DNA from 2 places in the Pseudoalteromonas sp. J2K-J031 genome. Region 2 is predicted to be linked to the other one. Evidence: riboswitches for the same ligand, from Rfam matches in the RefSeq annotation. Region 2 holds a riboswitch; the other holds the start of a gene.
What was found. Region 2 has a riboswitch for cyclic di-GMP ahead of AC3KZC_RS18185 (hypothetical protein). Riboswitches for the same ligand answer to the same signal wherever they lie in the genome.
Positions count from the first base shown of each region.

Region 1: another riboswitch for cyclic di-GMP. It lies ahead of AC3KZC_RS16835 (chitin-binding protein); the one in region 2 lies ahead of AC3KZC_RS18185 (hypothetical protein).

Region 1 covers NZ_CM200279.1:3,682,086-3,698,656, forward strand. Annotated here, with positions in the region: gene AC3KZC_RS16795 (Fe2+-dependent dioxygenase) at 76-774, shown strand; gene AC3KZC_RS16800 (class II glutamine amidotransferase) at 815-1,651, opposite strand; gene AC3KZC_RS16805 (LipL32 family surface lipoprotein) at 1,978-2,688, opposite strand; gene AC3KZC_RS16810 (DUF2960 domain-containing protein) at 2,998-3,255, shown strand; gene AC3KZC_RS16815 (MAPEG family protein) at 3,365-3,751, shown strand; gene AC3KZC_RS16820 (ABC1 kinase family protein) at 3,848-5,161, opposite strand; gene AC3KZC_RS16825 (M28 family metallopeptidase) at 5,257-6,690, opposite strand; gene AC3KZC_RS16830 (S9 family peptidase) at 7,058-9,124, opposite strand; gene AC3KZC_RS16835 (chitin-binding protein) at 9,284-9,877, opposite strand; cyclic di-GMP riboswitch class I at 10,015-10,102, opposite strand; gene ygjK (alpha-glucosidase) at 10,205-12,655, shown strand; gene AC3KZC_RS16845 (hypothetical protein) at 12,756-13,685, shown strand; gene AC3KZC_RS16850 (AraC family transcriptional regulator) at 13,717-14,595, opposite strand; gene exaC (acetaldehyde dehydrogenase ExaC) at 14,739-16,259, shown strand; gene AC3KZC_RS16860 (hypothetical protein) at 16,342-16,571, opposite strand, start outside.
Region 2 covers NZ_CM200280.1:203,916-220,486, reverse strand. Annotated here, with positions in the region: gene AC3KZC_RS18265 (TonB-dependent receptor) at 1-402, shown strand, start outside; gene AC3KZC_RS18260 (tetratricopeptide repeat-containing sulfotransferase family protein) at 472-2,040, shown strand; gene AC3KZC_RS18255 (ABC transporter substrate-binding protein) at 2,033-2,878, opposite strand; gene AC3KZC_RS18250 (methyltransferase family protein) at 2,959-3,417, shown strand; gene AC3KZC_RS18245 (sterol desaturase family protein) at 3,455-4,267, opposite strand; gene AC3KZC_RS18240 (SRPBCC family protein) at 4,257-4,664, opposite strand; gene AC3KZC_RS18235 (AraC family transcriptional regulator) at 4,770-5,768, shown strand; gene AC3KZC_RS18230 (cytochrome b) at 5,882-6,430, shown strand; gene AC3KZC_RS18225 (GFA family protein) at 6,570-6,971, shown strand; gene AC3KZC_RS18220 (alpha/beta fold hydrolase) at 6,992-8,281, opposite strand; gene ybaK (Cys-tRNA(Pro) deacylase) at 8,454-8,921, opposite strand; gene AC3KZC_RS18210 (flavin reductase family protein) at 9,004-9,657, opposite strand; gene AC3KZC_RS18205 (SDR family NAD(P)-dependent oxidoreductase) at 9,675-10,427, opposite strand; gene AC3KZC_RS18200 (thiol-disulfide oxidoreductase DCC family protein) at 10,429-10,854, opposite strand; gene ppc (phosphoenolpyruvate carboxylase) at 11,003-13,624, shown strand; partial or broken gene AC3KZC_RS18190 (methionine-R-sulfoxide reductase) at 13,695-14,066, shown strand; cyclic di-GMP riboswitch class I at 14,301-14,384, shown strand; gene AC3KZC_RS18185 (hypothetical protein) at 14,452-14,823, shown strand; gene cdd (cytidine deaminase) at 14,887-15,789, shown strand; gene AC3KZC_RS18175 (GGDEF domain-containing protein) at 15,807-16,571, opposite strand, start outside.

The DNA of each region.
Region 1 (16,571 bases), on a different replicon from region 2:
AGGCGGCACTTTGCCGCCTTCTTTGTTTTAGCTTTCACCACAAATCATGATCGTACACACTTAATAAGGCCAAGCATGTTAGTTAAAATTCCAGGAGTATTATCTCAATCACAAGTAATTGAATGCCGTGATATGCTCGCCAGCACCCATTGGGTTGATGGTCAACACACTGCCGGCCACTTAGCTAAAGGCTGCAAACATAACTTACAGCTTCCCCAAACAGATCCCATAGGGATTGAAATTGGCCATTTTATTTTAGCGCGCTTAGCCGATAATCCTTTATTTACCGCTGCAGCATTACCGAATATTATTTTTCCGCCCATGTTTAATTGCTACCAACAAGGTGGCACGTTTGGCAACCATGTTGATAACGCAATTCGCACATTTAATCTCCCTGCAAATCAACGCAATCAAAGTAATAAACTCAGAACAGATGTATCAGCCACTTTATTTTTAAGTGAGCCAGAAAGCTATCAAGGCGGCGAACTGGTAATTCAAGATACCTATGGCGAACAGCGAGTAAAACTTGCGGCAGGTGATATGGTGATTTACCCCTCAACGAGTTTGCACCATGTTACCCCCGTTACAGAAGGCCAGCGGCTTGCCAGTTTTTTTTGGATCCAAAGTTTAATTCGCCAAGATGATCAGCGCCGTATTTTGTTTGACCTTGATAATAGTATTCAAGCATTACGAGCTGCAGACTCACAACAACCCGAACTTATTCGCCTTGCTGGCGTGTACCATAATTTACTCAGGCAGTGGAGCGAGGTGTAAAGCGTTTTTTTGATACAACAAGCATCTGGTCAGCTAAAAGCTAGAGGTTAATTTGATAAGGCAAATCGATTGGCATTTGCATCACACTCACATTGCCGTGCGCAATCACAATATGATTACGCCTCACTTTAACCCATTGCTCATCTTCTTCAGTAAATGGCTCAGAACAAATCATTATGCTTTGACGCTCTGGCACATCGCTTACGATGATGTCCACTTCTCCTTGTTGCTGAGTCAACTCTCCTTTGGCAAAAAACAATGACGCAGGCCGCTCTGATTCAAGCGTTGCAAAACGTGTTGCTATGGTATGAAAGCCATCTGTCACGGCAAAGTTGATAAAGGCATTAATATCAGCGCCAGCAGCTTTACGAATAAGCATAATTTCACGAATTGTTTCTATCATTGCCTGCGCTAAGTCTTCAGCGCTGGCATTCGCTTTAAACCCTAACTTATCCATAAATAAAGCAAAAGCATATTCAGAGTCGGTATTCCCCTTAACTAAGGCAAAAGCACGATCGGACAAACCATTAAGCAAATCACGACGGAAACTATCAAACAAATCTAACCGCCCATTATGCATCCACAAATAATGCATACACTGAAATGGGTGGCAATTAGCTTGGCTAACGGGCATCCCCTCTGAGGCATCACGAATATGTGCAAAATAATGGCCCGTCTTAACCTTTTGAGCGATGCTTTTTAAATTCCGATTGCTCCATGCTGGGTCAACACTCACAAAGGTCGCGGGAATTGGGTCATCATGCGTGGCATACCACCCTAATCCAAAGCCATCCGCATTAGTCGGTACTTTGCGTTTTTGAGCGTATTTACACTGCATGATAAGCGAATTTTCAGCTTCAAAAATTAAGGGTGACATCAACGTGGCCGGGCCACTATAGGTTAAAAAACGACACATACGCAGTACTCAAAAAATGCTCCTAACTCAAAACCTAGTTCTAAATTTCATAAGCGCAACGTTTTAAGCCAACCGATTAGTGTCTACAAAATGAGTTTCGAGGGGTCGTTATCTGATAAAAATATAAAAAAAGGGCTAACCTTTTCAGTATTAGCCCCGCACAAACCTGTTTGATTCAGTTAACTGACTGGCGAATTGACGCGCCCATAATGGGCTTATTCCTCGTTTATTCACACCGTTAATATTGAAAAAACCACCTTAAACAGATTGATTATCCAGTTTTAAAATTACTTATTGACGGCTTTATGTAACTCAGCCAAGGATGTTGCCATTGTTATTCCTGGAACATTCGAGCCAACGGTTGCAACAAACGAGCCTTCAACTTTACCGGTTTTATAGGTCGTAAACGCAACACGATACAAACCGCGCACTAACGCTTTTTCTGGTTTACTTACTTGTGATTCAATACGTGTTAATGAGTTATATTTTGCATGGCGTTTTTCTTCATAAGTATCATCGCCATCATCATCGGTATCAAGCACACTGAACACTGACTTTGCATCTTTAATTTGGTCAGGGCTAATAACATCCATGCGCTCAACACGGATCCACGTATCAAACCATTTCTCTTTATCGGCTGTTAATTTGTCTGCAAAACCGCTTTGCACAAAATCACTTTTTTCTGGTTTCGCTAAATCACCCACGGGTGAAATCATGCGCACACCTAATTCATCAAGTGCGGCAGGTACCCAAATATAAAGATAATAGGCATCTTTACCTTTAATGGTTTCATCAGGTTTTGAATCTTTATCAATATAGCCAAAATAATTCACTGTATTAGCGTAAGGAAGGGCCACTTTGGTAAATCCTAAGCTTTTAGTTTTACTTGAAGTTAAGCTTGGTAAACCATCGCCATCGGTTAAGCTATTTAAGCTAAAACCAGCAAATGCAGTGCTGCTTACTAACGACAATGCCGCCACGACCAGTTTGATTTTCATGTTTAATTCCTTGATTTAGTATAATTTTGCTTCCGACTGCGTACTGGATGCTTTTTTTGGGTGTAATTTAGTCACCCAGCATTTTACCGTGCAAGGTACAAAAAGCGATGACTTTTTCCAACTAAAACAGGCTAAACAACTACTTCACTCGCGTTTTGGGCCATGTTTTCCATTACCTGCACAACAACGATTTCTTTTAAATTAAAAATACGAACGCGCGCCCAGCAGCCACAAAAGATTGCAAGCTGCTATCTAGCAAAAAAGCCGTTATAATTGATACTGTTTTTATTGTCCAAACGAGAGAGCGCTGTGGCACGTCGAATTAGCTATAAATTTAAAGGGGTAGCAAAAGAAATTAACTTTGCTAACGATAAATATCACGATATGTATGACGCCATTGCAGCGGCAGAAGGCATCGACCTTAGCAATTACATCGCAATGGAAAAACAAATTGCTATGACCTCAAAAGGCTCTGCAGCAGTAAAAAACTTTCGCGACCAGCAATACATTAAATTTGGTTTTAGTGATATTCAGTTCATTAAAGATGATCCAAAAAACACCAAATAAATGAGTGCAATATTGTATTGTCCATTTAACCTGTTGCTGAATAAAAGATTTACTAACATATTAAGGTTATTCAGTTTTAGGTAGTAAAAATAATTAACAAGGATTGCTTATGACAACGATTTTGATTTGCGTATTTATCGCCGCTTTACTGCCTTATTTAGCAAAAGCGCCTGTTGCTTATGCCATGCAAAAAGACGGCGGTTACGATAATAACCACCCAAGAGCACAACAAGCGCGATTAACTGGCTTTGGTGCGCGTGCCCTTGCGGCACACCAAAATAGTTTTGAATCATTACTTATCTTTGCGCTGGCGATTGCAGTGGTATTGGCAACCAATAATATAGGCAGCACAGTGCAAGCATTAGCTGTTGTTTATATTGTTGCACGCGTTTTCTTTTGTATTTTTTATTACTTGAATCTCGATAAATTACGTTCAATGGTGTGGCTAGTCAGCCTGCTTTGCCCATTAGCTATGATTTGGCTGAGTATTCCATAAGGCTGAACCTTAATTAAAAACTAAAAAAGCGTGATTCAATCACGCTTTTTTAGTGTTAAGCTTTTGCTTCATCTGCTTCAGCCCCACTCAACCAGATTAATCAACCATTTTAAATGGCTCAAACAAGGTGTTTACATCCACGGTTGCCTGCAATTTGGCGGCAATTAAATACAAACCAGCCAATTTTCGGTGAATAAATAACGCATCGATGGGGGGCGTATGCCATTGCTTAGCCTGCGTGCTCATGGCCAGCCCAGCTTCTTTCATGCGGCGCGCTAACTCACTGTGAGCAAAATCATACTCACCTGTAAAGCGCAGCGGCTCACACGCCAATATAAACAAATCGATTACGTTATTTTTATAACTATCCAAGATCGTATTTTGAAAATAACCAATCTCGATTGCAGCACTCAATACCTGATTGTGGTCCTGCGCTTGCGCGCCAGAGAGTAGCTTACGATAACCACGGCTTAATAACTCAGGCACTTCGCGAGTGGCACCAAAATCGAGTAATACAATGCGATCTGTGCTGGCTTGGTATTGAAAATTGGCAAAGTTAGGGTCGGTTTGCACGAGTTTAAAATCAAACAACTCAAGAAAAAACAAAGCAATAAAATCACTAGCAATGCGATTTCGTTGTGCTTGGCTCAAATGACTCAGCTGCTCTATGGGTTGCGCTTCAACATATTCCATCGCTAAAATTTGCCCTGAACTGTATGCTGGGTAGTGCGTTGGCACTTTAAAGCGTGGGTTACCTGCCAAATGCTGCCCGTAGCGCGTTAAGTAACTGGCTTCTAATACATAGTCGGCTTCATTCAGCAGTTGTTTTTTCGCCTCAGCCACCAAGGGTTTAATATCAATTTCTGTTGGCAGCAAGCGTGATAAGGTTAATAACGTCATGACGTTATCCACATCACTCACCACGCTTTTTGCAATACCGGGATACTGAATTTTAATGGCAAGTTTACTGCCCTGCTCTGTGAAGGCTTGGTGTACTTGACCAATTGACGCTGCAGCAAAAGGCTTTAAATCAATGTGAGATAGCGTATCGAGCCAGTTATCACCCCACTGGTCTTTGAGCACAGCAATTAATTGTTTATGTGGCATGGGATCAGCATCGGCGCGTAACATCGCCAGCAATTGGGCGAGTTCAGGGCTGAGTAAATCACCGGCATCCATCGAGAGCAATTGGCCAAGCTTCATAGCTGCACCACGAAGATGGGCTAACTGTTTAGCTAAATGATTCATATTTTTCGGTTGCAGTAATAGCGCTTTATTATCCCATTGTTGTCCATTTAGCGCCCCTTTTGCACCCGATACCAGCATGTTGCCTGCCACTTTGCCAGCCATTGAGCCAAGTTTAGCCAAACGCGCTAATCGTGAAGTGGGTATTGCACGCTCTTTAGACACCTAACAGTCCTGATAAATTACCTTTAAGTGTAAGAAATACGGTTCAATCGGTCATTACGATCGATTGAACCGCCTTTTACTGGTTCGTTGTAAAGTTAAGGATGTGGATATTCAAACGCGCCAACATCGCCAGGAAATACCACCGGTGATTCAAATCCGTCTTTACTCACTGCGGCCACACCAAAGGTGTAATTATCAATCACGATATTCTCAAGTGAAGCGGCGGTGACTTTGCCAACATCACGACTAAATTGCCATTGTGGCTCACTGGTGTAGCGCCAATAGATACGATAACCCGCGATGGTAGGGTCATCGGACGCCTGCCAAGTAAAACTCGTACTTGCACTCACTGCCCCACTAATTTTTACCGCTTGTGGCGGCGCAGGCGCCCATGCCATAGCGGCCATGCTCACCGCATTCAGCGCAGTGAGTTTGGCGGCATAATCAAAGTCAACACCATCAATAGTATCGCCGTACACCACACCCTTTTCGGTCCGTAAGTCTTGATGCTGACGATCATAATGCTCATTGGTTTCCATAATGCGAATAGCGGCAAAACCAGCATCGTTAAAAGGACGATGATGTCCGCCACGACCAAAACGATCGAGGCGATACACTAATAAAGTATCGAGATTAGGAATGTAACGATCAGCGATGGTATCGATATAACGGGCCAAATTACGACTGGCCGAATCCACTTCACCGCCAGTAAAACGCCGAACCCGAGCTTGCTCTGGCGTCTCAATCACTCGCGTGCCTTCAGAGAACAGCCGTGCGGTGGTATTGTCGGTCACACCATTAATGCCAGTCACATTGCCAATCATGTCGTTGTTTAATACCCCATGCACCCGCCAGCCTTGCTGCTTGGCATAATCGGCTAAAATTTTGCCACCAAACAAACCTTGCTCTTCGCCAGAAAGCGCGGCATACACAATCGAACCGCTAAATTTGTACTGCGACAACACTCGCGCAGCTTCTAACGTACCGGCGACGCCCGAGGCATTATCGTTGGCACCGGGCGCATCGCTGGTAAAATCCATCACATCGCTGACGCGTGAATCAATATCCCCAGACATCATCACCATCCGGTTTGGCTCCACCATGCCGCGCTGAATAGCAATGATATTGACCACTTCAGTGGCATTGGGAATGCGTTTTTCGCCCGATATGGTCTCTTTGACTTCAATCACCTCTAAACAGCCACCACATTGGGTTGAGATTTTTTCAAACTCAGCTTTAACCCACCGCCTTGCTGCGCCAATACCACGGGTATCCGACTTCGTTTCGGATAAGGTATGGCGAGTGCCAAAATTCACCAGCGCTTGAATGTCATGTTCAATGCGATCTGCAGACACCGCTTTGGCAATCTGGTGCAGCTTTACTTGATCTTGATAGCTAATAGGATTAGCCAGCGCGAAATGGCTAAAAAACAAACTCACTGCAGCTAAAGGTAAATAAGTCACGGCACTTTTTGACTGAGTAAATGTTGAAATTGGTATTGTTAAAATAGGCATTTTGGAAATAGACATCACTGTTGCGCTCTTTTTATTTTGTCTTTTGAGACTAACCTAAGGCGAACAAACAACAATCATTTTGAGATGAACAGAAAATAAACAGGGTTAAATTAAGTGAGCACACTCGCTTTGTTTTTAATAAGGTGACATCCGCACTCAAGACCATAAGCCCATCCTAAAAACCCAAGCTAAAAAGCCCTTTTAACCGGTTGCTTTCAAGATGCGTGGGTGTTGGCAGTGCACCTTCACCTCAATCACCTAGTTCATCTATGCTCATGAGGATTCAGCCATTGGCCACCTACTCGCACCTTGAAAACCATTGGGCACAACCCGGATTTATTGATTCAATGTGATGCACTCAAGGCGTCAATAATCTTTACCTTTAGTTGGTTTGTTCAAGCAACCCAATAAAAAAGGCGAGCTCTAGAGCTTCTTCTTTTAAACGATTAAATCGCCCTGATGCACCACCGTGGCCGGCGTCCATATCGGTTTTAAACAGCAATAAATTATTATCGGTTTTTAACTCACGCAATTTCGCCACCCACTTCATTGGCTCCCAATATTGCACTTGTGAATCATGAAATCCGGTGGTCACTAAAATATTGGGGTAGTTTTGAGCGCGAATATTATCGTACGGCGAATAGCCTAAAATCGTGTTATAGGCATCCAGTTCATTAGGGTTGCCCCACTCATCATACTCGTTGGTTGTCAGTGGAATGCTCTCATCGAGCATGGTGGTGAGTACATCTAAAAAAGGAACCTGACAGCAAATACCTCGATATAACTCGGGCGCCTGATTAACTACTGCGCCCATTAATAAGCCACCCGCACTCGCGCCGGAGGCAAATACTTTGTCAGCATGAGCATAACCTTGTTGCACTAACGACTGGGTGACATCCACAAAATCATTAAAGGTATTTTGTTTATGCGCCAATTTACCTTGCTCATACCAATCACGGCCTAACATTTCAGAACCACGAATATGGGCAATGGCATAGACAAAACCACGGTCGAGTAAACTTAGCGCATTGACCGAAAAGCTGGCGTCAAAGGTAATGCCATAAGCACCATAACCATTTAAGAGCATTGGGTTTTGACTATTTTTGGCAAACATATCTTTGCGATACACCAAAGATACCGGTACTTCAACCCCATCGCGCGCTTTTATAAAAATACGCTCAGCTTGATACAGTGCGCTATTAAAATCGCCCAATACTTTTTGTTGTTTTAGTACATGGCTTTGACCGGTGGCCAAATCAAATTCCAGTAACGAACCGGGTGTCGTTAAACTTGAATAATACAAGCGGGCTTTTTGGCTATTTGGCTCTGGGTTTTCACCCAAACCGGCATAATAACAAGCATCATTAAATTCCAGGGGATACTCGCGCCCGTCGGCACAATAAACCCGAAAATGGATCTGCCCTTTTTCACGTAATGTCACCACTTTGTATTGCTCAAATAGCTCAACACACTCCAGCATCACCTCATCGCGATGGGCAATCAACTCGACCCACTGCGCTTGCTGTTCAATCGTAGCAAGGGTTGCTGTCATTAAACGAAAATTCTTCGCCTGCCAATTGGTCACTATATAAAACGTATCGCCCAGTTTATCTGCATCATATTCATGCCCCTTCACACGAGGGCATAATTGCATAAACTCACCTTGTGCATTATTGGCATCTAAGATCCAAGTATCACTGGTATCGGTCGCTTCTAAGTCGAGCATAATTAAGCTTTCATCACGGCTTTTACCCAAGCCCATAAAAAAGCTGTCATCGTGCTCTTCAAACACTAAAACATCATCAGCTTGCGACGTGCCCAATACATGGCGATACACTTGTGAGCCAAGTAAAGTTTTTAAATCTTTTTTGACATAAAAAACGGTTTTATTATCGTTCGCCCACACCGCTTGGCCTTCGGTATTTTCAAGGACATCATCGAGTAAAGTGTTGGTGGTTAAGTCTTTAAATCGAATGGTATAAATCCGACGGCTGTCGGTATCTTCTGAATAAGAAAGTAGTCTATCGTTAGGGCTAATCGAAAACTCGCCCAAATCATAATATTCATGTTCTTGTGCGAGCGCATTGCTGTCGAGTAACAGTTGTTTATTCAAGCCATGACCGTCGTCTGCACGATAATAGCGGGCAAACTCTTCATCGCCACTAATTTCAGAGCTATACCAATAGGCACCATCTTTTACCGGCACTGTGCTGTCATCTTTAACTATTCGGCCTTTTAACTCTTCAAACAATGCTTGCTCAAGCGCCTGATGAGGCTGCATTTGCGCATCGCAATAGGCATTTTCAGCCTCTAAGTGGGCAATAATCTTAGGGTCTTCTCGAACATCGTCCCGCATCCAGTAATAATTATCACAGCGACTATGCTGGTGATGAGTCATAACATGAGGGTGTTTTACCGCAACAGGGGCACTAAAGGTCGATTTCGCCACTAACTTATTTCCAAAACAAGAATATTAAAGTGGCAGTATTTTACCCAATCTCATAAAAAAAGCCCGAGATAATCGACTGCGGGCTTGGGGGGATAATAACAATCGGCCTCTTACGAGAAAAATTGCCTATTACTCAAGGGAAAGTAATCTGTTAAAAACTTATTCATACAACACTTCTTGCACTAAATGCCATGCGAGTGTCCAATTTTTGCCAACACCGGGCTCATATTGCTCATCCATATGCGCACCTAAACGACAAAACTCAGTATAAGGCCAAGGTTTACAACTATAAATTTGGCCTGTTTTTGGGTGAAAAACCCGATCACCAGCGCGATAGTCACTGCGATATTGCCCAAACACATAATCATATTGTGCTGCTGTTTGCCCTGTAGATGCTTCACGCTGCTGTTTGATATAAAAACGAATTTGAGCATGTGCTATTCCGCTCGCTTCGAGGGCAAAAATATTGTTTTCGCCAAAACTTGGAACAATGCCGAGCAGAGGATAATGACGACCCGCTTGCAGCACTTTAAAATGCTTATTAATGTGCTCACATAACAACTTGGGCCAAATGTGTGCCTCGCCCTCATTGGCTTGTGTAATATCAAACGTAATCGACAGCTCAGGCAACTCACCTTTTACATCAAATAGCTCTAACTTAACCTTATCGCCTTTATGTAGTTGCTGATTATTTTCAATCGAATGGATCACCGACCAATCGCCTGGTAACAACCCAGCTAAAACCTTAACCATGAAAACTGCCCTCTTTGGCAAATAAGGTGAAAACACCATGCCATGCACCATTTAATATGTATAAAAATAAGAATTTGGCAGAAAAGCTAAAGGCGCGTTTGTAATAAAACGAGACACTCAGGCACAACTCAATAAGTTGCGGCAACCCCGCTATCATGATCATAAAATGATGGTAGACCGGAAGCTTTGCGTCCTAACCTTTCGATTAGTTTGCCAAATAGGGGCAAATGATAATCAAACCACCTTAAAAATCAAACAAAAACATGAGTTAAATATTAAAATTCAACCTTAATAACTAGTTTTTAATGATTGGCCTGCCAAACAAAATTGCATACAATAGACCAAAAACAAGCGATGTTGACCATGCCTTACTCTTTAGTATTATTATTCCTGATACCTTTTTTAGGCCACGCATGCCCAATTTTGGCAACCGCGAATGAAGCTATCAATCGCACTGGCTCTCCAAACGCAATGCAGCAGCTCGACCAGTATGGCAACCAGATCTTTAATCCTTTTTTTGATTTAGGCAGCTGGCATGGTTTTTTATTGCCAGAAAAGCCGAGTGATTTTGGTTCATTTACAGGCCCTATGATCATCACTGAAGAATACAGCCTGTTTTTGGCACAAAAATTAGACCAACTCTCGCTCACCAATAAGCATACCGGTACACAATATGATTTTGGCAAAGCTTGTCGTTCACAACAGCAAGTTGCAGGGCAATTAGTGCAAGTTTATCAGTGGCCAGATCTTACTCTAAATTTAACTTTACAGTTTGTTACCCACCGCACCGCGTTAGTGCATGCGACACTTCACAACCTTAGTAACCAACCACTGGCACTTAATTTAACTTGGCAAGGGGAGCTTTTAACTCAATGGCAACCCGATATCGCCATCAAAACACAATTCCCTACTTGGCAACCCAAACTAACCACACACTCAAATGCCATCAGGTTTTCATTTTCAAGCATTCGCTCACCGTGGCAGTTGATGCAAAGTGATGGCGCTTATTATGAAATTAATCGCTCATTGCCAAGCCACACATCACTCAATCAAGCACAGACAAGCTACCAAAGCCAAAGCGACATCACTCTCGCCCCTTTTCAAACTATCGATATTTATACCGAACACAGTTACTTTCATCACCCAAAAGAGCACATCTCATCTGCCAACACCCAACACGTTGCACAACAAATAGCGGCAACAAAACAACGCTGGCAGAGTTATTTAACCCAATTGGAGCACAACTCGCCTGTACCTTTGGCCATTCAACAAAAGGCGCTTGCCACTTTGCTTAGCAATTGGCGCAGCCCTGCTGGTGCTATTTCGTTTGATGTGATCACTCCATCAGTTACAGCACGCTGGTTTAACGGTGCATGGGCGTGGGATTCATGGAAGCATGCGTATGCAATGGCAAAATTTGACCCAGAACTTGCTAAAAATAACATTCGCGCGCTTTTCAACTATCAAATTCAGGCCGATGATAAAGTTCGCCCGCAAGATCACGGCATGGTGATTGACGCTATTTTTTATAACAAAGATCAACAACGCGGTGGCGATGGTGGCAATTGGAACGAACGAAACAGCAAACCACCGCTAGCAAGTTGGGCGGCGTGGCATATTTATCAGCAAGATGGCGACATGCAATTTTTAGCACAAATGTATCCAAAATTATTAGCTTATCATCAATGGTGGTATCGCAACCGCGACCATAACCACAATGGCTTAGTAGAATATGGTGCAACCTTGCACCCCGCACAAACCACACCGAACGGCGAATTATTGTTTACTGTTGAGTATGCTACCCCGCCCAAAGACCTCGATTTAACCACATGCCAATTAAATAACAATCACAGTCAATTGAGCTATCAATGCAGTAGCAATAACCTGTATACACAAGTGCTGCAACATGCTGATTATCAAGCTCTCGATATACCTGTACAACATGGCGCAGGTTGGGAATCCGGTATGGATAATGCCGCACGTTTTGGCTTTATTAACCCAGACCAACTCGCGCGTTACAGCGAAGCTTATTATCAGGGTAACCTTAAAAAGGCCCGCCAAGATTGGCAAGTGCAATTTTTACCAAACCAAGTAAAAGGGCAGTTGGTTGGCTATTCAATCAATCAAGAATCGGTTGAGCTCAATAGCTATTTAGTACAAGAAAAACAACTCTTAGCCAAAATGGCGACTCTATTAAACAACCCCCAGCAAGCCACCCAACTTAATAGTGCTGCCAAACAATTAACACAGCTGATTAATCGCTGCTTTTTTGATGAGCAAAGCGGTTTTTATTACGACCGACAAATTAGCGACAGCCAAAACAATGAAATCTGCACAGGAAAGCTCCTCACCCAAAGAGGCAAAGGCCCTGAAGGTTGGGCACCTTTATTTAGCAATATCGCCAACATTGAACAAGCACAAAAAGTTGCAAATAGCATGCTTAACCCGTTGGAATTTAATAGTAAAATACCACTACCGACAGCTGCGCTCAACAACCCAGCTTACGACCCTGATATTTATTGGCGTGGCCGAGTGTGGCTCGACCAAGTGTATTTTGGCTTAATTGGTTTGCAAAACTATGGTTATCACAACGAGGCCAAGCAGCTATTAACGCAACTTATCTCTCACGCCGAAGGCTTAAAAGGCAACCAACCTATTCGCGAAAATTACCATCCAACAACAGGAAACATGCAAGGAGCGACTAATTTCAGCTGGAGTGCCGCCCATCTTTTAATGTTGGCTGATGAAATAACCACCACTGGCCCTAATAGCAAATAGCAAACGCAAATTAATTACAATTGCTCACAATATTTACACTAACAACACGCGTATAATTGAGCCGTTTTGGGTTAAAAATTATTAATTAGAGAACTTTGAAATGAATATTAAGTTTGTAACTGGGTTAGTAAGTGGCTTCATTCTGGGTTTTTGTTTAAATCACTATCTGATCACAAACTCTGATAAACAGCCCTTAAAAAACACTCGCCAAACGTTAACAGCGACAGCTAACCTTTCGCAGCAAGACGCAAAAATGCGAGCATTGTCTGAAAGTTTATTTATTGCTAACAACGATGCACCAAACCAACCGCTCAATCCCGCTGAAACGAGCGACGCAGCCCCAGAAACTCCTGATAACGACGCCGCTACAAATCAACCTCTACAAGAAAAATATGCCGCCATGGATGCACACTTTCAGAGCATTGAATTTACCAAGGCTGCATCTGAACTTGATTTAAATAACGCATTGCCTGAACTTACCCTTGCGCTCGGTTTGTCGGACGAACAAGCACAGGTACTGACACAACTATTGCACGATAAAAACAATGCTGAAATTGAATTACTCACCCCTTATTACCAAAGCAAAATGCCCGACATGGATACCAATCCATTTATTGACCCTCAAAATGAACAAGCCGAGCTTGATAATTTGAATTTAGAACGTGACGCCATTAACCAGCATTTCACTTCAAAACTCAGCGAGTATTTAAATGAACAACAAATCAGCCGTTATCAGCAATTTGAACAACAAAAACTAGCCCAACAAGTTAAATTTACTCAGTTTTTTAGTAGCCAAAGTTATTTTGCAATGATCCCTTCACTTGATGCCAGCCAAAAACAAGTGATTTTAGATTTACATCAACATGCTTATGACGAGCAAATGAAAAACCTTGAGGTAAGAATTGGGTCTTTTGGCACAGCCAACCCACAACAGAATGAACTTGATTTCTTTCAAGATATTGATATGCAAATTAGTCAGGTATTAACCGCTGAACAACTGGCGTTAAAAAAGACATTCCAACACCCCTAATTGCGTTCAAATACTTTTTTACAGCACAAAATTAAGCGTGAGCTTGTTGAAACTGTTTTGGACTCATACCAAACATGCCTTTAAACCGACGGCTAAAATGGCTTGGGTCGACAAAACCGCAGTCATAGCAAGCACGAGTAATGCTGCACCCTTGCTTAATTTTATCAGCAGCAAAACTTAGCCGCTGCTCCAACAAAAATGCCTGCGGCGTACTATTTAAATGCTTTTTAAATAAGCCATATAATCGACTGCGACCCACACAGGCAACCTTACACACGGCTTCAATTTCTATCGGTTGATGTAAATTACGCTGAATATAAGCCAAAGCGGCATGCAATGGCGTCAGTTCTGGGTCGCGCTGCACATGTTGTAAAAACATAGCCCGGGCTTTAACCCGAAACAGCCGCACAATTAGCTCGCTGATCCCCAAATCAAGCAGCAACCCCCTATCATCGGGTTCTTCATAACACACTTGTGTTAAGCGCTGGTATAAAGCCTGAGTAGCCATGGAGTTATCAAGCTGCAACGTGGCCTGCGCAGATAAACTAGCTGGTTGCTCTAACGCCAAGCGCTCAACCACCTGCTGGATTTTTTTACTATCTATTTCAATGGTTAAACATGAGGTGGGGGCTTGCCATGTAGCCGCAGGAAAGTCGATTGCGACCTGCTCGCCCGCCGCTATCATAAAGCTTTGACCGGGTAAAAAACGCTGTCCTTGCTCAAATGACGTATGGTGCATCACCTTTTCACCTAAGGACATCGCACACAGCATCAACTGCTCTGTTTTAAAAGGCACGTTATAAGCAGTCTGATAGGTGTCATACAAACAAATTTGCACATCATCACCGTTAAAAACAGTGCGATTATCAATCAATGTTTGAATGTTTTTACTGCGGATCAACTGCGCCATGCCCCTGTCCTTATGCTCAAAAATGAACAGCCAGCATGGACGAAAAATGGACAGCCAGTCAAGTTTTTTGCACCGAGCGACAAGTAGACCTTAGTCCAAAGCGCTAGGCTAAGGTCGGAACTCTCACAATTGGAAACCTAACAATGATCTATAAAAATCCAGGCCAACCCGGTTCACTCGTTTCATTTAAATCGCATTACGGTAATTTTATTGGCGGGCAGTGGGTTGAGCCCGTTGATGGTCAATATTTTGAAAATACCAGCCCTGTGACTGGCGAAGTCATTTGTAATATTCCGCGCTCAAACGCAAAAGATATCAATTTGGCGCTCGATGCCGCTCATGCAGCAAAAGATGCGTGGGGTAAAACCTCAGTGACAGAGCGCAGCAATTTACTGCTAAAAATAGCCGACAGAATTGAACAAAACCTCGAAATGCTCGCGGTAGCTGAAACATGGGATAACGGTAAAGCAGTGCGTGAAACCTTAGCGGCCGACTTACCATTATGTGTTGATCACTTTCGTTATTACGCTGGCTGTATTCGAGCACAAGAAGGATCTATCGGCCAAATTGATGACCAAACTGTTGCCTATCATTTTCATGAGCCGCTTGGTGTAGTTGGCCAAATCATTCCGTGGAACTTTCCATTACTCATGGCAGCATGGAAATTAGCACCCGCACTGGTGGCAGGTAACTGCGTGGTACTCAAGCCAGCAGAACAAACCCCAGTATCTATTTTAAAGCTAATTGAGGTCATTGCAGACTTATTACCAGCAGGCATTTTAAATGTGGTGAATGGATTTGGTAAAGAAGCCGGTGAAGCATTGGCAACCAGCAAACGCATTGCCAAAATTGCGTTTACGGGCTCAACCCCTGTAGGTGCGCATATTTTAAAATGCGCTGCCGAAAACATCATTCCTTCGACGGTTGAGCTTGGTGGTAAATCACCCAATATTTATTTTAACGATGTAATGAGCCAAAGCGAAGAATACATCAGTAAATGCGTTGAAGGGGCTGTCTTGGCCTTTTTCAATCAGGGTGAAGTCTGTACCTGCCCATCACGCTTGTTAGTACAAGAAGATATCTACGAGGCATTCATTGCCAAAGTCATTGAGCGCACACAACAAATTAAGCGTGGAAACCCGCTAGATACCGACACCATGGTTGGTGCACAAGCCTCGCGGCAACAGTTTGATAAAATTTTAAGCTACCTTGAAATTGGCAAACAAGAAGGTGCACAAGTGCTTATTGGCGGCGGCATTGAGGCCATCAGTGATGACTTAGCACAAGGTTACTATGTGCAGCCCACCTTATTCAAAGGCAACAATTCAATGCGGGTTTTCCGTGAAGAAATTTTTGGCCCAGTGGTCAGTGTTACCACCTTTAAAGATGAAGCCGAAGCGATTGCTATTGCCAATGATACCGAGTTTGGGTTAGGCGCAGGCCTTTGGACTAAAGATATGAACCTTGCCTATCGCATGGGGCGCGCCATTGAAGCAGGCCGCGTGTGGACCAATTGCTACCATCATTACCCAGCGCATGCTGCTTTTGGTGGTTACAAAAAATCAGGGGTTGGCCGCGAAACTCACAAAATGATGCTCGACCATTATCAAAATACTAAGAATCTGTTAGTGAGCTATACCGACAGCCCGCTAGGATTTTTCTAATCGAGTAATGCAATACCTAAGCATACTCAATTAACGTCAAAGCCATGCATTGCATGGCTTTTTCATTACTTTTACCCGCGTCTTAAACCGCAAGGGCTGGGCGGCTGCGATAATAGCTAATGCAGATAATTTGCGCGGCATTGGTTAGCAAAATCATCACAAACGTTAAAATATGCGACACGCTTGGCGCAGCCATCGACAACTCAGCAAGTAACCCACTCGCCCCTGCAATAAACTGCAAACTAAAGTAGCGGCTAGATTGATTGGCCACATCGCCACTTTTAATTGTTTTAAATGTTTGTGGAATGACTC
Region 2 (16,571 bases):
ACCGATGGTGGGGTTGATGGTGATAGATTGCCTGGTTCACCTGAAAACCAGTTTTCATTAGGGGTGAATTATCAAACTGATTTATATGAAGATAAAACCCTTGATATCAATTACGGTTTAACCGCGCAAAGTGACTCAATTTCAAAGTTAGGTTTGCATGCTAATGGTGAAACATTACCTGGCTATGGTTTGAGCAATATTTCAGCCAAAGTAACGGCCGATATTTGGTCGGCGACCGTTTATATTAATAATATATTTGATAAATATACTTATACATCTGTGCGTCGTGATGTTGGTGATATCACGACAGCTAATGGAGCTGAAATTCAACGTAATTATGGCCACTATATTAATCGACCTTTGACTGTGGGTATTAAGTTTAATTATCAATTTGAACTTTAATCCCATCATGCGTTAAGCTAAAAGCCCGAACTGAGTTTGGGCTTTTTTATAAATTAAATAAGATGTTATATGCCACACTCAGCTGCAATACTTCACCAACAAGCACTCCAAGCGTTACAAGCGGGTGATATTCGCCAAGCTCACACTTTACTGGTTAATTTAGTTACCATTGATCCAAAACACGCAGATGGTTATTTTTTGTTGGCGATGGTCAATGTGCATGTCGGGCAAATAAAAAAAGCCATCAGTTTGATTGAAAAAGCGCTTTGTTTTAATCAAACAATTGAATACTTTGCACATTTAGCAAAATGTTATGCTTTGAATGGCCAATCTGAAGAGGCTAAAAAAATTGTACTCTCAATTGCGCTTGATAAAGTCCCAACGGGGATCATTGCCGATACCCTTGGTGTGACACTCACACAAATAGGGCTGTATCAAGCCGCGATGCCTTTTTTTGAAAGAGCCGTAACATTACATACCACCAACGCACAGTTTTATTATAACTTTGGGGTGTGTGCCAAATTTATGGGTGATTTTAGCTTAGCTGAACACTTATTTGAGCAAGCGTTGCGCCTTAACCCACTGCATCATCAAACTCATTTTGCCCTATCAGATTTAATTAAGGCGACAGAAGAAAATAATCATCTTGAGCGTTTAACAGCCGCTTTTAATCAGGCTACGCATCCGGACGCACAATTACATTTAGGTCATGCGCTTGCAAAAGAACAGCAAGATATCGGCAATTATCATGCAGCTTTTACCGCCTTGTGTGACGCGAAAAAAGCAAAATGGCAACAACAACCTTTTGATGAAAAAAGTGCTGATACATTGTTTTCGCATATTAAACAACAGAGTGCATTGAACCTGCAACAAAGAGCCGAAGGCTGTGAGAGTAACGAGCCGATTTTCATTTTAGGTATGCCACGCTCAGGCACCACGTTAGTTGAGCGCATTTTATCGAGCCATAGCGATGTTATTTCAGCGGGAGAGCGCCAAGATTTTGGTTTGGTTGTGAAACAACTAGCTAAGACGCAAAGTAACTCGGTACTTGATTGCGAGACAATGAGTCAGGCTTATTTAACTGATTTTAAGAAAATTGGAGAAGGGTATTTAGCTGCAACACGTGTGGTAACAGGCGATAGCGCCCATTTTATTGATAAACTTCCGTTTAACTTCTATTACGTTGATTTAATTCGTAAAGCACTACCAAACGCTAAAATTATTTGTTTATTACGTAACCCACTTGATACCTGTATTGGTAATTTTCGACAATTGTTTACCATTAATAACCCATATTATGCCTATTCTCTTGATTTAATGACGACGGCTCGGTTTTACAAGCAATTTCATCAGCTTATTTGCCATTGGCAAAAGTTGCATGGTGATGCGATTAACATAGTTCGTTATGAATCGCTGGTGGCTGAGCCTGAAAAAATAACGCGGGAGTTACTGGCTTATTGTCATTTACCTTGGCAGGAGTCCTGTTTAAATTTTCATTTAAATCAAGCGCCTGTTTCTACTGCAAGTAAAATGCAAGTGCGCGAACCTATTAATGATAAATCGATTGGAAGGTGGAAAAAATTTAAACCTTATACCGATGAAATTGAAGCTTTTTTTAATGATGCTTCACTCATTTAATCGTTGTTTTTAATTGATAAAGCCCTGCCAGTTCAGAAGCAATAAATTGTGCTTCATGACCAAAAGACGCATTGTTATGCTCATCAATAATATGTTGTTGATTTTGGGGTTGTGAAAGTAAGTGGTTATAAGCCTCGATGGCGTTTTGACCTATCGGCGACTTAGCACATGCAATAAAACCAAGTACACTCTCTTGCGCTTCATGTAGGTGATGAAAAGAAAAATTATTTTCATCTTTTGTATTTTCATCAATAAACGTTGCCGTATATTCGATGACGGCATCTATTTTGCGTTTGCGTAACATATCACGTAATCGCATCGACGAATCTTTACCTGAAAACCAGATCAATTGCTTTTTATGGGTTATTAAGAATGCATCAATTTGTTTGCCATAGGAACGCCCTTCGATTACTCCTATCAGTAAGCCGTAATCATTTATGGCTTGCTCTAAGGTCAGTAACATAGGCAAGTTATATGAAGGGTGAGTTACTAAGCGGTGCGGTGGGAATGCGGTCATGGGTAAACGGCTAAAGTAGGCGTATTTTTCACGCTCGGGAGTTTTTACTTTATTGTATAAACATACATTTTGTTGCGTTTCGAGTTCACGCCATTCTCGCAAACGGCTAGCAGGAATAAAACTGAAAGTGTACTGATTATATAATTGTGCATTTAAAAATTGTAAATTTGAAAAATTCATTTCTGGTTTTATAGACGGATCGATACGAATAACATCTGAAACAATTTTTATCTCAATTGGCTCTAACGCGCTCTGTGTTTCAGTTGCGTTGGCATATGTCCCTATGATAAAAAATAGACATAACAAAAGATTATAATACATAAAGTGTGTTCACCTTAACGTCAAAATCTCTTTAAGTGTAGTTGCAATAGATAAGCTCTGCTTAAAATTATGGAATAAAAATGGCAATACTAGAATTAAAAATATACCCGCTGCTCGTATTAGTTTGTTGCGCTGTGATCAATTGTATTGTTAATTATTTTTTTCCTGCGGTTCATTTTTCGACGGTGCTTTATTTTATGTGGCCGGGCTTGTTATTGTGCGGTCTCGCATTACCCTTTGTTGGTGCTTGGCAGTTCAAACAAGCCCAAACGACAATGCGGCCCGATGATCCGACAAAAACATCAATACTAGTGACAGGTGGCATTTACCGCTTTACGCGTAACCCAATGTACCTCGGTTTTGCACTTATTTTGTTGGCGCAGAGCTGTTATCTAACCAATCTTTATACTTCTTTGGGCACGTTAATTTTTGTCGTTTATATTCATCGTTTACAAATTATGCCTGAGCAGCGCATGTTATTGGCACATTTTGGCAAAGAATATATAGATTATATGCAACGTGTTCGGCCTTGGATTTGAGTTTTTAAGCGCCTTAGTCTTACCTTTGCATAACTGGTTAAACAAAATGTTTTGGGTAGCAAATTAACACACTGAATTTTTGTCTTATGCCTTTTGCTTGATGAAGTTGTTGTTTGATGCTTCGCCAGTGCTGCAGAGAAATTGTCCAAGGATGAGTACTTTCACATGGTCCTATGATGCCGTAGCGGATCGCAATTGTGGGCTCTTCTTTGGCATAGGTGCCAAAAAGTTTGTCCCAAATGATCAAGACACCAGCAAAGTTTTTATCAATGTATTGCTTATTAATCGCATGATGAACACGGTGATGAGAAGGAGTATTAAATAGGTATTCAAGCCAACCTAATTGATGCACAGCTTGAGTATGCACAAAAAACTGAAACGCAAGATTAATCGCAACCACTGCAAAGACTAATTTAGGGTCATAACCGATTAAGATCATTGGTAGCCAAAACAGCCACATTCCGACTAATGGATAAAACAAACTTTGTCTAAATGCGGTCGTAAAATTCATTTTTTTTGAACTGTGATGAACAATATGTGCAGCCCAAAACCATTGAATATGATGCGAAGCGCGGTGAAACCAGTAATACAAAAAATCTTGTAGAATGAATGCAGCCAATAAAGTTGTTGCGCTTAGAGAGATATCAAGCCAAGCAAATTGATGTAACCAATAAAATAACGGCATTAATAACAGCAGTGCAAGTGCATCGCTTGCTTGATGCATCAGCGCCAATACAAGATTAGCCGCCGAATCTTTGAGATCATAATGCTGTTTAAAACGGCTATACTCAACTGCAATAAAGAGAAAGAAAACAGGGCTTAGCGCCAGTAAAATGAGTTCAACAGCCATCACAAAAACGCCTTAATTTGTTAAGTGCCTGAACGATATCATGCTGAATAATCAGTTTAACTAGCCAAGTTGGTTGCCATTTTTTAGCCTGACATGTGATTGAATAATGTAGCTGGCAGCCAAGTTGCGTTGGTATCGCCCAAATTCGCGCAAGGTGTTGTTGAACCGGTGCTTGTCCTTCGATATGGTAATCAATGGAAAGAGGGCTGCATGAATCAATTTTCTCGACAAAACAATGGCCCCTTAAAGTAACTTCTCGGCTAAGTCCGCCGGCATCATCTTTGATACATCTAAATTGTGCCTTAAAAAATCGACCTAGTTGGGCATGATCGGATAACACACTGATCACGTGCTCGGCTGAACAATTAAATTCCTTTGTGATATAAATGTTAATCATTTGGCGGTGGCGGCTTACTTTGTTTACATTATTCACTAGCATAACGGATTAATAACTGTCAGACTTGCGAGAAAACGACATTTTTTTGTCTTTAGGCGACAATTTATGACGACGACATCCGATCTTTACTTCACAAGTGTACTTAGTTACTTAGTAGATCATCAATTTGAGAAAAAGAAATGCTTAGCAGCAATTCACTTTAGTGAGTTTGAAACTTACTCAAGGGGAAGTCGTATTGCTGTTGAGCATTATCAAGCATTACTGAATTTAGGCGAGACACTCACAAAACAAAACTTGTTTGGCTTTTATTTAGGGCAAGAAATACGCACCGCCGATTACGGTGTGCTCGGCTATCTGGTTGAATCGAGTGATACATTACATAATGCAATCACAGCATTATTACAATACGACAGTTTGGTTGCTGATATTGGTAAAGCGCAATATTTACAGGATCGCAAGAAAGCCAGCATTCGTTGGATGCCTTATAACCCTATGTGCAAGCAAACGGTACTGCGAAATATGACTGCTTGGGTTGCCGTGGTTCGAAAACTCATAAATCCTTCATTGACGCCAATTCAACTGCAACTTGTACACCAATTAGATGATGCCGATTGCCATGAACTTGCACAGTGGTTTGGCTGTCCAGTTAAAATAAATTGTGAATTTAATCAAATCGATTTTCCATTAGAGTATCTGAGTTTACATTTTGCTAGCGATAATCCTACGATGCATCAGGTGCTCAGACAGTTATCACAAGAGCAATTAAATCAGCTGCAAAGTAAACAGACATTTGAACAAAGGCTGCAAAGTATTTTAATGAGTAAAACCAATCTGATTGGTTTAAACCAAGATCGCATTGCAGCGGCTTTAACGGTGTCGTGCCGAACGTTACAAAGACGTTTACACCAAGAAGGAACTAGCTATGCACAATTACTCGATCAAGAACGCAAACGACGGTGTGCTCTTTTACTTCATAAATATAAATTAGGGGCTGTTGCGGAACAGCTTGGGTTTAATGAGCAAAGTTCATTTAACCGTGCTTTTGTAAGATGGTATAGCTGTAAACCGTCAACTTATAAAAAGCGGCAACAAGTGCAATCATAAGTCAGATACTGATGATTAAATACGATCTCTTTGATTTGGCGCTAGCAGCGCGTTGATTTAACGCGCTAAGCTGAGTAAAGATAAAATATTAACTCGATAATTTAAGGTTCGATATGCAGTATAAAAATAATTCAACACGTTATGGTGCTTTAACAATAAGCTTGCATTGGATCATGGCACTGCTGATGATTGCAGTTTATGCTTCTATTGAATTGCGGGAGCTATTTGAGCGAGGTACCGACATGCGTAATGCATTTAAACATTGGCACTTTATGCTTGGATTATCGGTTTTCTTTTTAATGTGGCTACGTATCGCATTAAAAGTGATGCAACCTACACCGGCAATCGTGCCTGAACTACCTCGATATCAAATTCTATTAAGTAAGGCCGTGCATGGTTTATTGCTGGTATTAATGATTATCATGCCTATTGGTGGCTGGCTGATTTTAAGTGGTGAAGGAAAAACTATTCCATTTTTTGGTTTGGAATTACCAGCGTTAATAGCGCCTGATAAAGCACTTGCACATGATATTGAAGAAATCCATGAAACGGTTGGTAAAATTGGTTACGCCTTAATTGCGTTACATGCATTTGCAGCACTCGCACACCATTACTTTTTTAAAGACAACACCTTAGCTCGCATGTTACCTAAGCATGACTAATCGCTTGTTGTGTTATTGAAGCTGGCTGCAGCTGGCGTAATACTTAATAGCTACATTACGCCTTGGTATATCAATTTCATTTAATGGTAATTCACGGCGCTTTATTTAGAGTTAAGCGCAAATTTTTAGAGATAAGTGCATGTTATTAAATCAGTTTAAAGGTGGGTGCCACTGCGGTGCCGTTCGGTTTGTAGTGCTTGCGGCTTTAGATGCGCAAATTGAAGAATGTAATTGTTCCATTTGTACTAAAAGTGGTTTTTTACATTTAATTGTGCCCAACGCACAGTTTGAACTGCAAACAGATAAAGAGCAGCTAAATACTTACACCTTTAATACTGGCGTTGCCCAACATTATTTTTGTAAAACATGTGGTATCAAACCGTTTTATATTCCCCGCTCTAATCCTGACGGGATTGATGTGAATGTGCGTTGTTTAGATGAATATCCAGTTAGCACGATGCAAGTCGTTCCTTTTGATGGGCAAAATTGGGAGCTAAACGCGCATACCTTGTCGCACAAATCAAAAAAGCCTTCACGATAAGGCTTTTTTGATTGTTATTTTTAACGCAAACACACGCCATTATTAAGCGCAATGAGTTTGTCTAAAATTACTTCGCCGTCAACTCTAATGCCATTATGCTCGTATTGTGATGTCAACCAATATTGTAAATTTGCCACTTGTTTTGCAGTGTTTAAACTTAAATTCATATCGACATACATGTCTTCGCTGTAAATCGCGGCAGCAACGGGTACAGTATTGTTATTGAGTGCCGTAATATCATACAACATTGGCCAGTCGGTTTTAGTTGCTAATAAACCGGCACAGTCTTTAAGGGGCATTAAATTATTAAATTGCTCAAAAAACCAAGGGAAAATCATTTCACCTGTAAATAAAAAAGGCTTATTTGGCTGGTATTGAAATTCGTCTAAATTGCTTCTAATTTGTTCTGCTGCCCAATTTGAAGAAAGCTCTTGGCAATAAATAGCTTCATGCAAAATTGCAAATAACGGATTGGTATTGTAATCGAGCATGTAACTAAATTGAGTTAAAAATAAAGGGTTTATTTGCTTCCCTAATGGGGTGTTAATTAAAGCCTGCTCAAGCATGTAGTACACTTCTTCAGGCCCATTTTCCATGCCAAGATGGATCCCAAGACTTTGTAGCATTTTTACCGAAAGCTGCTCGCCACTGGCAAGGATCACTGAATGCTTGTTAATGTGCTCTGCTAATTCTTGCACTAACAGCTGCGCATCAGCAAAGCGTTTAAAAAAAGCCTCATTTTTGGCTTTAACCCGCTCAAAAGTATGTTGATACACTTCTAAAGGGCTCGATGTGATTGGAGGGATCCCGCCAGTGATAAAAGCTTGTGCTAAGTCTTCTGGGGCTCGACACAAATAATGAAAAACACAAAACCCGCCAAAAGATTGGCCTAATATGCTCCAAGGTTGCACAGGGCTTAACTTTTTTTTAATCGCTATTGCGTCATTGATGATGTTGTCGGCGCGAAAATGACTTAAATAATCAGCTTGTTCTCGAGGGGTAAAATGCGCCAAACTCAAATAATTAACCGGGGTTGAAAGTCCGGTGCCACGTTGGTCGAGTAATAACACCCTAAATTGTTTTAACGCACGTTTAATCCAGCCACTATTGTCAATTGGACGTTGCGCTGCAAATCCGGGGCCGCCTTGAAAATAAACTAGAAAAGGTAAATCTGCATTTTTGTGTTCTTTGGCAACTAATTCGCGAGCAAACACGGTGATTTGCTCGCCTTTAGGTTTTTGGTAATTCAGAGGAAGAGAAAAATGATGTTTAATCACATCAATACCAGCTAGTGAATAGTGCTGTGTCATATCGTACCTACGGGATGGTTAAAATTGCTAGTTTAAGAGCCGAGATTTTGCGGTCATTTTAAGGGAGTCACTCCAAATTGTATGCAAAATTATTTTATACAATGGGCGACATGTTAGCAAAAACTCGTCGAACAACATTGATTAGGAAATCGGATTCGGATTAAAAGTGGCCTTATTGACACAATGAAACAAACTTTGCATTTAATGCGCGTAGTAGTTCATCTGGTGGCAGTTGGATTTCTAACCCTCGACGACCCCCACTGATATAGAGGCTTTCAAGTTGTTGCGCTGAGATATCTATCACTGTGGGCAGGCGCTTTTTTTGCCCTAAAGGGCTGACTCCACCCAGTACATAACCCGTTGTTCGTTCAACTTTTTGTGGTTCGGCCATCTGCGCTTTTTTCATCCCCAGTGCTTTTGCGGCTAATTTTAAATTTAGTTGGTGCGTTACGGGTAAAACTGCGACAGCCAATTGATGGTTGTCGAGCTCAACAACTAAGGTCTTAAATACTTGGCTTGGTGGCAGATTTAACTTTTCAGCGGCTTCAAGGCCAAATGAAGGGTGTTCTGCATCATGCTCGTACTGATGTAACGAGAAGCGCAAATTGTGTTTTTTAGCAAATACGACCGCTGGCGTCACAAGATAAGACCTTAAAAGCAAGATGTAAGATAAATAACGCATTTTACATCGTATGGTCAAGGTCAAATCGAAGAGGTAAGTTTTAGTTTTGGATGACTTCACCTGAGCGGGTTAGTTTTTTTACCTCTTGATGAGGCTTTGCGTAGCTTAATCGACCCAAAGGATTCGCCGTTGAATAACAATCTAGCCCAGATACCGCAACAGTATCGGCAGTAGCCAAGTCAATAAACCCATCTGGCATTAAGACCTTTTGTGGCAGATAAATATGCTTAATTTCACCAATTACGAGTTCTGTTTGATTCACTAAGGTTTGAGTACTTTGCAGTTTCACAGCATATTTAATGTGACTTTGTGCGACAAAAGGGGCTTCAAAACCATTTAGGTAGTGTGGCGTTAACCCAACCATATCAAATTCTGATTCATCACTTTCATAACGAGCAGATGTTTGATGCGCTGCTTGCCATATCGCATTGTTTACTTGGTTTAGCGTATAACAGCCGGTTTTAAGTATGTTTTCAAGGCTATGTCGGGGCACTGAGTGAGGGCGCATAATAAAGCCGACTAAAGCTGGGTCTGCGCCAAGATGAAAAACAGAACTAATAATCGCTAAATTAGTCTTACCGTCTTTACTTTGGCTTCCAAGCAAATTGGCACTTTTGTAGCCTGATAAGCTATTGACCAGTTGAGCGCGAAAAGATTTATCGAGTTGTTGTAAATCGTGTAATGAAAATTCCATAGTGTTTCTCTAATAGGTTACCAAGCAATGTGTTTTCCTGACCAATCGAGGTAACTCAACTGGCCATCAGGTGCGCTGTTTTGTAATACAACACAAAGGTAATCGGCAACTTGGCTTGGAGTAAATAATTGTGCTGGCTTGACGTTTTTTTGAAACGGTTTTGATAATGGGGTATCGGTTGTACCGGGATGAAACGCAATTAATTTTATGTTTTTTGCACGTCGCTGATATTCAATCGCAGCGGTTTTTAATGCCATGTTAAGGGCCGCTTTTGATGTCCTGTAGCTATACCAACCCCCGAGTTGATTATCACTGATGCTACCAACTCTGGCACTTAAGCAAACAATTTTACAAGGTAGTTTACCTTGGCAAAGTGGCAATAAATGCTTAATCCAGCGCAGCGGGATTAAGGTATTTACTTCAAACACGGCCGCCATTGCATCAAAGTCAATATCTTCTAATTTTTTTTCGGGTTGAATGTGAGCGCTATGCAGCTGACCATTACAAATGATGACGTGAGCGATTTTTCCTTGTAGAGCACTTAAATTAGCAACGATCTCCGTGATGGATGCTTCTGAATAATCGGTTGTGATAACACGTATTTTATCACTGGTTTTATCGTTTGTTTTATCGTTAATTGCGCTGCGGCTAATGCAAATAATGTCACTTATTGTTTCATCGGATAGGTACTTTTCAATCATTGCTTGGCCAATGGCGCTGCTTGCACCAATAACCATAGCAACTTGATTTTGCTCATTAAAGTGCGTCATGTTATGGCCTCTTGTCGTTCGATGATATTGTCTGTGAACGGATATCACAACGTGTTGAGTTGCAGCGAGATTGCCCAAGGATCACTTTTGATATTGAATAACGATTTTTAGCAAAAAATAAATAAGCCCAATCGGCAATCGGCTTAATGATTGGAAAGCGTAATACTTTAAGCCACTGATGCTTGCCTACTTGCTGCCATGCGGCAACGGTCACATCTAAACCGTAAATCATTGACCCGTCTTGCCACTGGCCATGTAAAATTAAGTTAGCAGCAGAGACATCAATGAGTGGGTACTGCGTTGCAAAGTCGGGCATATAGATATCTGCAAAGGCTAATTTTTTGTGCAGATTAAGCGCTTTAAGGCGATCCATTTCAGCCACGCAAAGTGGACAAGTCCCATCATAAAATACAGTTAGTTGCGTCATAATTCATCAATAAAGTCACTTTGCTTGAGTATACGAAAGCTGGGGCTATTTAATTCACTTTAACGTGATATTTTTTCATCCCCCTTGTACAAATGCCTTGAGCTAGGTAGTTTGGTTGCAGTTATCTTTAGCCAGTTTGGGAATTTCCATGAGTAATTACAGTGCGTTAAAATCAAATGTAAATCTGTTAGGACAATTATTAGGGCAAACAATCAAGGCGGCTCAAGGCGAAGCTATTTTAGCTAAAGTTGAGCAAATTAGGGCGTTATCTAAAGCATCTCGTAGTGGTGATGGCGAAAGTCGTCATGATTTAATTGAATTATTACACCAGCTTACTGATGCTGAATTACTGCCTGTGGCACGTGCGTTTAACCAGTTTTTAAATCTTGCTAATGTTGCTGAACAATTTCATACCATTTCTCGTCAAAACGAAGCTAACAATCATCCGCTACTCGATTCACTCAATACTATAGCTAACAGTGATGTAAGCGCCGATGCAGTACAAAAAGCCATTGTAAATTTAAAAGTAGATTTAGTGTTAACTGCACACCCAACTGAAATAACACGCCGTACGTTAGTCAATAAGCACCGCGAGTTAAATGACTGTTTAGTTGCATTAGAATTAGATAGCTTATTACCTGCTGAGCAAGCTCTTTTACTAAATCGCATAGAGCAACTCATTTGCCAAGCATGGCATACCAATGAAATTCGCCAACAAAGACCAACCCCAGTTGATGAGGCTAAATGGGGCTTTGCTGTGATTGAAAACAGTTTGTGGCAAGCCGTGCCTGATTTTTTACGCGAATTTACCGACTTAGTTGATCACAAATTTAAATTTTCGTTACCGTTAGATTATAGCCCCGTTGTTTTTACATCTTGGATGGGCGGTGATCGTGATGGCAATCCTTTTGTAACCGCTAAAGTGACCAAAGAAGTACTCGATTTAGGCCGTTGGATGGCAATAAACTTGTATTTGCGTGACATTGATAAACTCAGTGCCGAGCTTTCAATGAATCAGTGCGATAGTGAGCTGAGTGAATTGACAGGCCATGCCCATGAACCTTATCGCTATGTGATTAGTCAATTACGCGATCAATTAAGAGAAACCGAACATCACTTAACTGCAAAAATTAAAGGCCATAGTAGTGATGCTAAAGATATTATTACCAGTATTGACCAATTAAAAAACCCTCTTGAGGCATGTTATCGCTCGTTACATAATTCAAAAATGGGTGTGATTGCTGATGGTTTATTGCTTGATGTGTTGCGTCGAGTTCACTGTTTTGGTTTGTATCTAACAAAGCTTGATATTCGTCAAGATTCAGATAGACATAGCCAAGTGTTTAATGAACTGACAGAATATTTAGCGCTTGGTGATTACAACACCTGGACCGAGCAACAAAAACAAACCTTCTTATTATCCGAATTACAATCTAAGCGACCGCTTATTCCACGTCACTGGCGGCCAAGTAGCGACGTACAAGAAGTGCTTGATACGTGCAAGGTGATTGCCGAAACCTCTCGCGAACGGTTCGGTATTTACATTATTTCAATGGCACGCAAGGCCTCTGATGTACTGGCTGTGCACTTATTATTAAAAGAAGCGGGTTGTAATTACATGCTGCCTGTTGCGCCCTTATTTGAAACCTTAGATGACTTAAACGCAGGGCCTGGCGTAATTGAAACGTTATTTGCTGATAAGTGGTATAAAAACCATGTTAACAATCAACAGTATGTCATGATTGGTTATTCAGACTCTGCAAAAGATGCCGGTATGATGGCCGCAGGTTGGGCGCAATATGAAGCGATGGATAAACTGGTTCGGTTTAGTGAGCAACAAGATATTGAACTTATTTTATTTCATGGCCGTGGTGGCACTGTAGGTCGTGGTGGTGCACCAGCAGCCCAAGCGCTTCGTTCTCAGCCGCCAGGTTCATTAAAGTCTGGTTTGCGGGTGACTGAGCAAGGGGAAATGATCCGCTTTAAATTTGGTTTGCCGCAAGTGGCGTTACAAAGTTTAAGTTTATACGCCGGTGCGGTGCTTGAAAATAATTTATTACCACCGCCAGAGCCTCAAGCAAAGTGGCAAGAAGTAATGGCAGTGATAAGCGCCGTATCGTGCGAACATTATCGTGGCATTGTGCGAGAGCATACCGATTTTGTGCCTTATTTTAGGGCGGCAACACCAGAGCAAGAGCTTGCGCAACTACCACTTGGCTCTCGTCCCGCCAAACGCAAAGCCAATGGGGGAGTTGAAAGTTTACGCGCTATCCCATGGATTTTTGCATGGAGTCAAAATCGTTTAATGTTACCCGCTTGGTTAGGCGCAGCGGCCGGATTGCAGGCCGCCGAAAAACAATTTGGACGTGATGTCTTAGAGCAAATGAACAGAAAATGGCCGTTTTTTCGCACACGTATTGAAATGCTTGAAATGGTTTTTTGCAAAGCCGATACTTGGTTAAGTGAGCATTATGACCAGCACTTAGTACCTAAGGAGTTACAATCTTTGGGTGAAACACTGCGTACAGAATTAACGTCTGCGGTAGAAATCGTTAAAGGTTATTGTCAAAATGGTGTGTTATTAGCTGCTCAACCTTGGGTGCAGCAATCTATTGAGCTACGAAACCCGTATACAGATCCGTTGAATGTGTTGCAAGTCGAGTTACTTCGCCGCGCAAGGCTTGGCTCGTTACCTGAAGGGTGCGAGGTCAATCAAGCATTAATGATCACGATGGCTGGTATTGCTGCAGGTATGCGCAATACTGGCTAATTGAATAGTTAGTTTAAATGAGTAATAAACATGGGGTTGTGTTTGTTACTCTTAAATGTGTGGAGTTAACATGAGTTCATTTAATTCACTCGATGAGTTTGAGCGTTATGTAATTGAAGATAAAGGCACTGAGCGTCCTTTTACTGGACAGTATAATGATTTTTTTGCAGCGGGGCATTACTGCTGCAAGCGATGCAATGCACCGCTTTATCGTTCAGAGCATAAATTTTCATCTCATTGTGGTTGGCCAAGTTTTGATGATGAAATTGAAGGCGCTGTCGCGCGAGTACCAGATGCGGATGGCCGTAGAGTTGAAATTGTATGCGCGTGTTGCCAAGGTCATTTAGGGCATGTTTTTGAAGGTGAGTTTCTTACCGAAAAAAATATCCGCCATTGTGTCAATTCAGTGTCGATGACTTTTGTCAGCGCTGAGGCTACAACAGAATAACCCTTTCAATGACTGGTTTTAATCTTTATCCAAGACACGTTTAAAGCCCACAATTTAGGGTGTTAAACGTGTTTCTGCCATCTTTTTAATACTCAATCCACCACTTAAATTTATAATATGTAACACGACTGTAATGATTAAATGATGAGATTGTTATGGGTTTATTAACTCATTCCTTTTTATGGCTTAGAGTGTTGACTCTAATTCTTTTGTAGGTATCATAGCCGCGCAAGTCAAAGGCAAGCTACTTGAAAAGGTAGTCACGCAAAGCTTCAGGTCTAACGGGAAACCTAAGATGGCTGAGCTACCAAAGCATCGTAGTATGAAATTTCTTTGTATTTGCCAATGTCCAGATTAAGCAGTGAAAAGGTGAACAAAGATGTCCGATATTATTACCAGCATGAGTTATGATTCCTCCCTTAATTTAGTGTTAGTTAAATTGACCGGTAGCGCTTCATCAACCGATGTGATCAACAACTACCACACCATCATTAATTTTGCTAACGAGCGAAATAGTCGAAAGTTGCTTGTAGATGTTACCGAATTACGCCACCGCTATGCCGCTGTTGAAGTGATTGATGTCATGCTGGCAATTAAAAAAGATCTTAAGGGGTTTAAACTCGCACGAGTTGTCGGATTTGATGGTTATTTACACGATTTGTTAATTCAAAATGCCAAACGGTTTGCGCTAGACGCTGAAAATTTTGAATGTTTTAAACAAGCAAAAATTTGGTTAGAAAAAGCAGCATAAGAGGTTTAACTTCGTCAAAAAATTACATACACTGTGCGGCCATAAAAAAAATGACAACAACTTATGAGCCAACTCAATTCACAGTCTTTGACGGTGGCAATACTTGAACAACAAGATGAAATCATCTCAATCATTAAGCAACACTGTGGTGTTTTACCCAAGTTTAATGTCGAATATTTAATACAGCAGCATCACTGTACCTTTTTACAGTTACTTGAAGCGTTACTGCCCATAGCGGCAAGTTTTGCTAAACCTCCTATATCTGAATTTTATGTCGGCGCAATTGCAGTCGGTGAGCAAGATAATGGAGTAGCGCCGCTGTATTTTGGTGCAAATTTAGAGTTTAGCCATCAAGCACTCAGTTTGGTGGTGCACGCTGAGCAAGCTGCTCTCAATACCGCATGGCTTAATGGTGAAAAATTAATCAGCATTCTAGCCATAACCGATGCTCCTTGTGGCTACTGTCGCCAGTTTATCAATGAGCTACATCAATCGAGTAATATCACCATTTTATTAGGTGGTGAATTGATTGCATTTAATGAATTTTTACCTCGTTCATTTGGTCCGACCGACTTAGGCAACAGCGAATATTTTTTAAATAGCCAAGTGGCGAGTTTAAAAGTAGCTGACCCAGATTTTAAAGTATCGCAATTAGTGATGCATGCAGAACAAAGTTATGTGCCTTACACCCATAATTACGCAAGTTGTATGCTTGTGTGTCACGATGGTCAGAAGTTTTACGGTCGTTACGCAGAAAACGCAGCGTACAGCCCAAGTTTATCACCGGTACAAAGTGCAATTAGTCAGCTGATTTTATCAGGTCGCTCTTTTAACGCTGAAACAATAAAAGCCGTTTACCTTGCGCAAATCAAAGGGTTTGAAAACCAAACTGGGGTCGCAAAAGCCGTACTTGATAGCTATCAATTTCATGTGCCTTTGTATCTTGTTGGGTTAGAAGCTGTCTAATGCTTGGTATTTAAATATTAAACATCAAATCGCTTAACGATAAACGAATTTCTATTTTCTTCTTTATCTAAATACATTTTTTGATCTGCTAGGTGTAATGCATGGTCGGGATCGTCATCTTCTTGAATGTGATGACACCCGACACTGATAGACACCAAATATTTCACTAAAGGTCTATCAACCAATGTCTTAAAGGCATTGATATCTTCAATCTCTTTCTTTGCGATTAACACAAACTCATCGCCGCCAAGCCGATAGGCTGCGTCATTTGGGTGCAAGGTATTAAGTGAGTTGGCGAATGAAATCAATAATTCATCGCCAATATTATGACCATACTTGTCATTGGCATTCTTAAAGTTGTTCAGGTCAAAGTAATATAAATAAGAATGTTTAAATTGTTTTTGTTCATAGTGCTCAAAAAAGGCTCTGCGATTAAATAAACCTGTTAATTCATCATGATAAGCTAAAAATCGCAGTTCTTTTTCAAGTTTAATACGTTGGTCTATTTCAGTGTGTAGCTGCTGAATTTTACCCGACCGACTTTTGGCAATGTTGAGGAGGCAATAAAACAACATGATTAAACCCACATGTTTTATGGGGGTGTCGAGCTGATTAAATATTGGGCTTACATCAGAAAAAAACGTGTCAGCTATATCGAGTATTAAACCGACGCTAAAGACAGAAAATGAAAATAGAAAGAGGGGTTTTTTAACGCAAGTACAAATTTCGACAAAAAATGAGAGATAAATAGCAAACCAAAGCATCTCTTCATAATCAGCCCA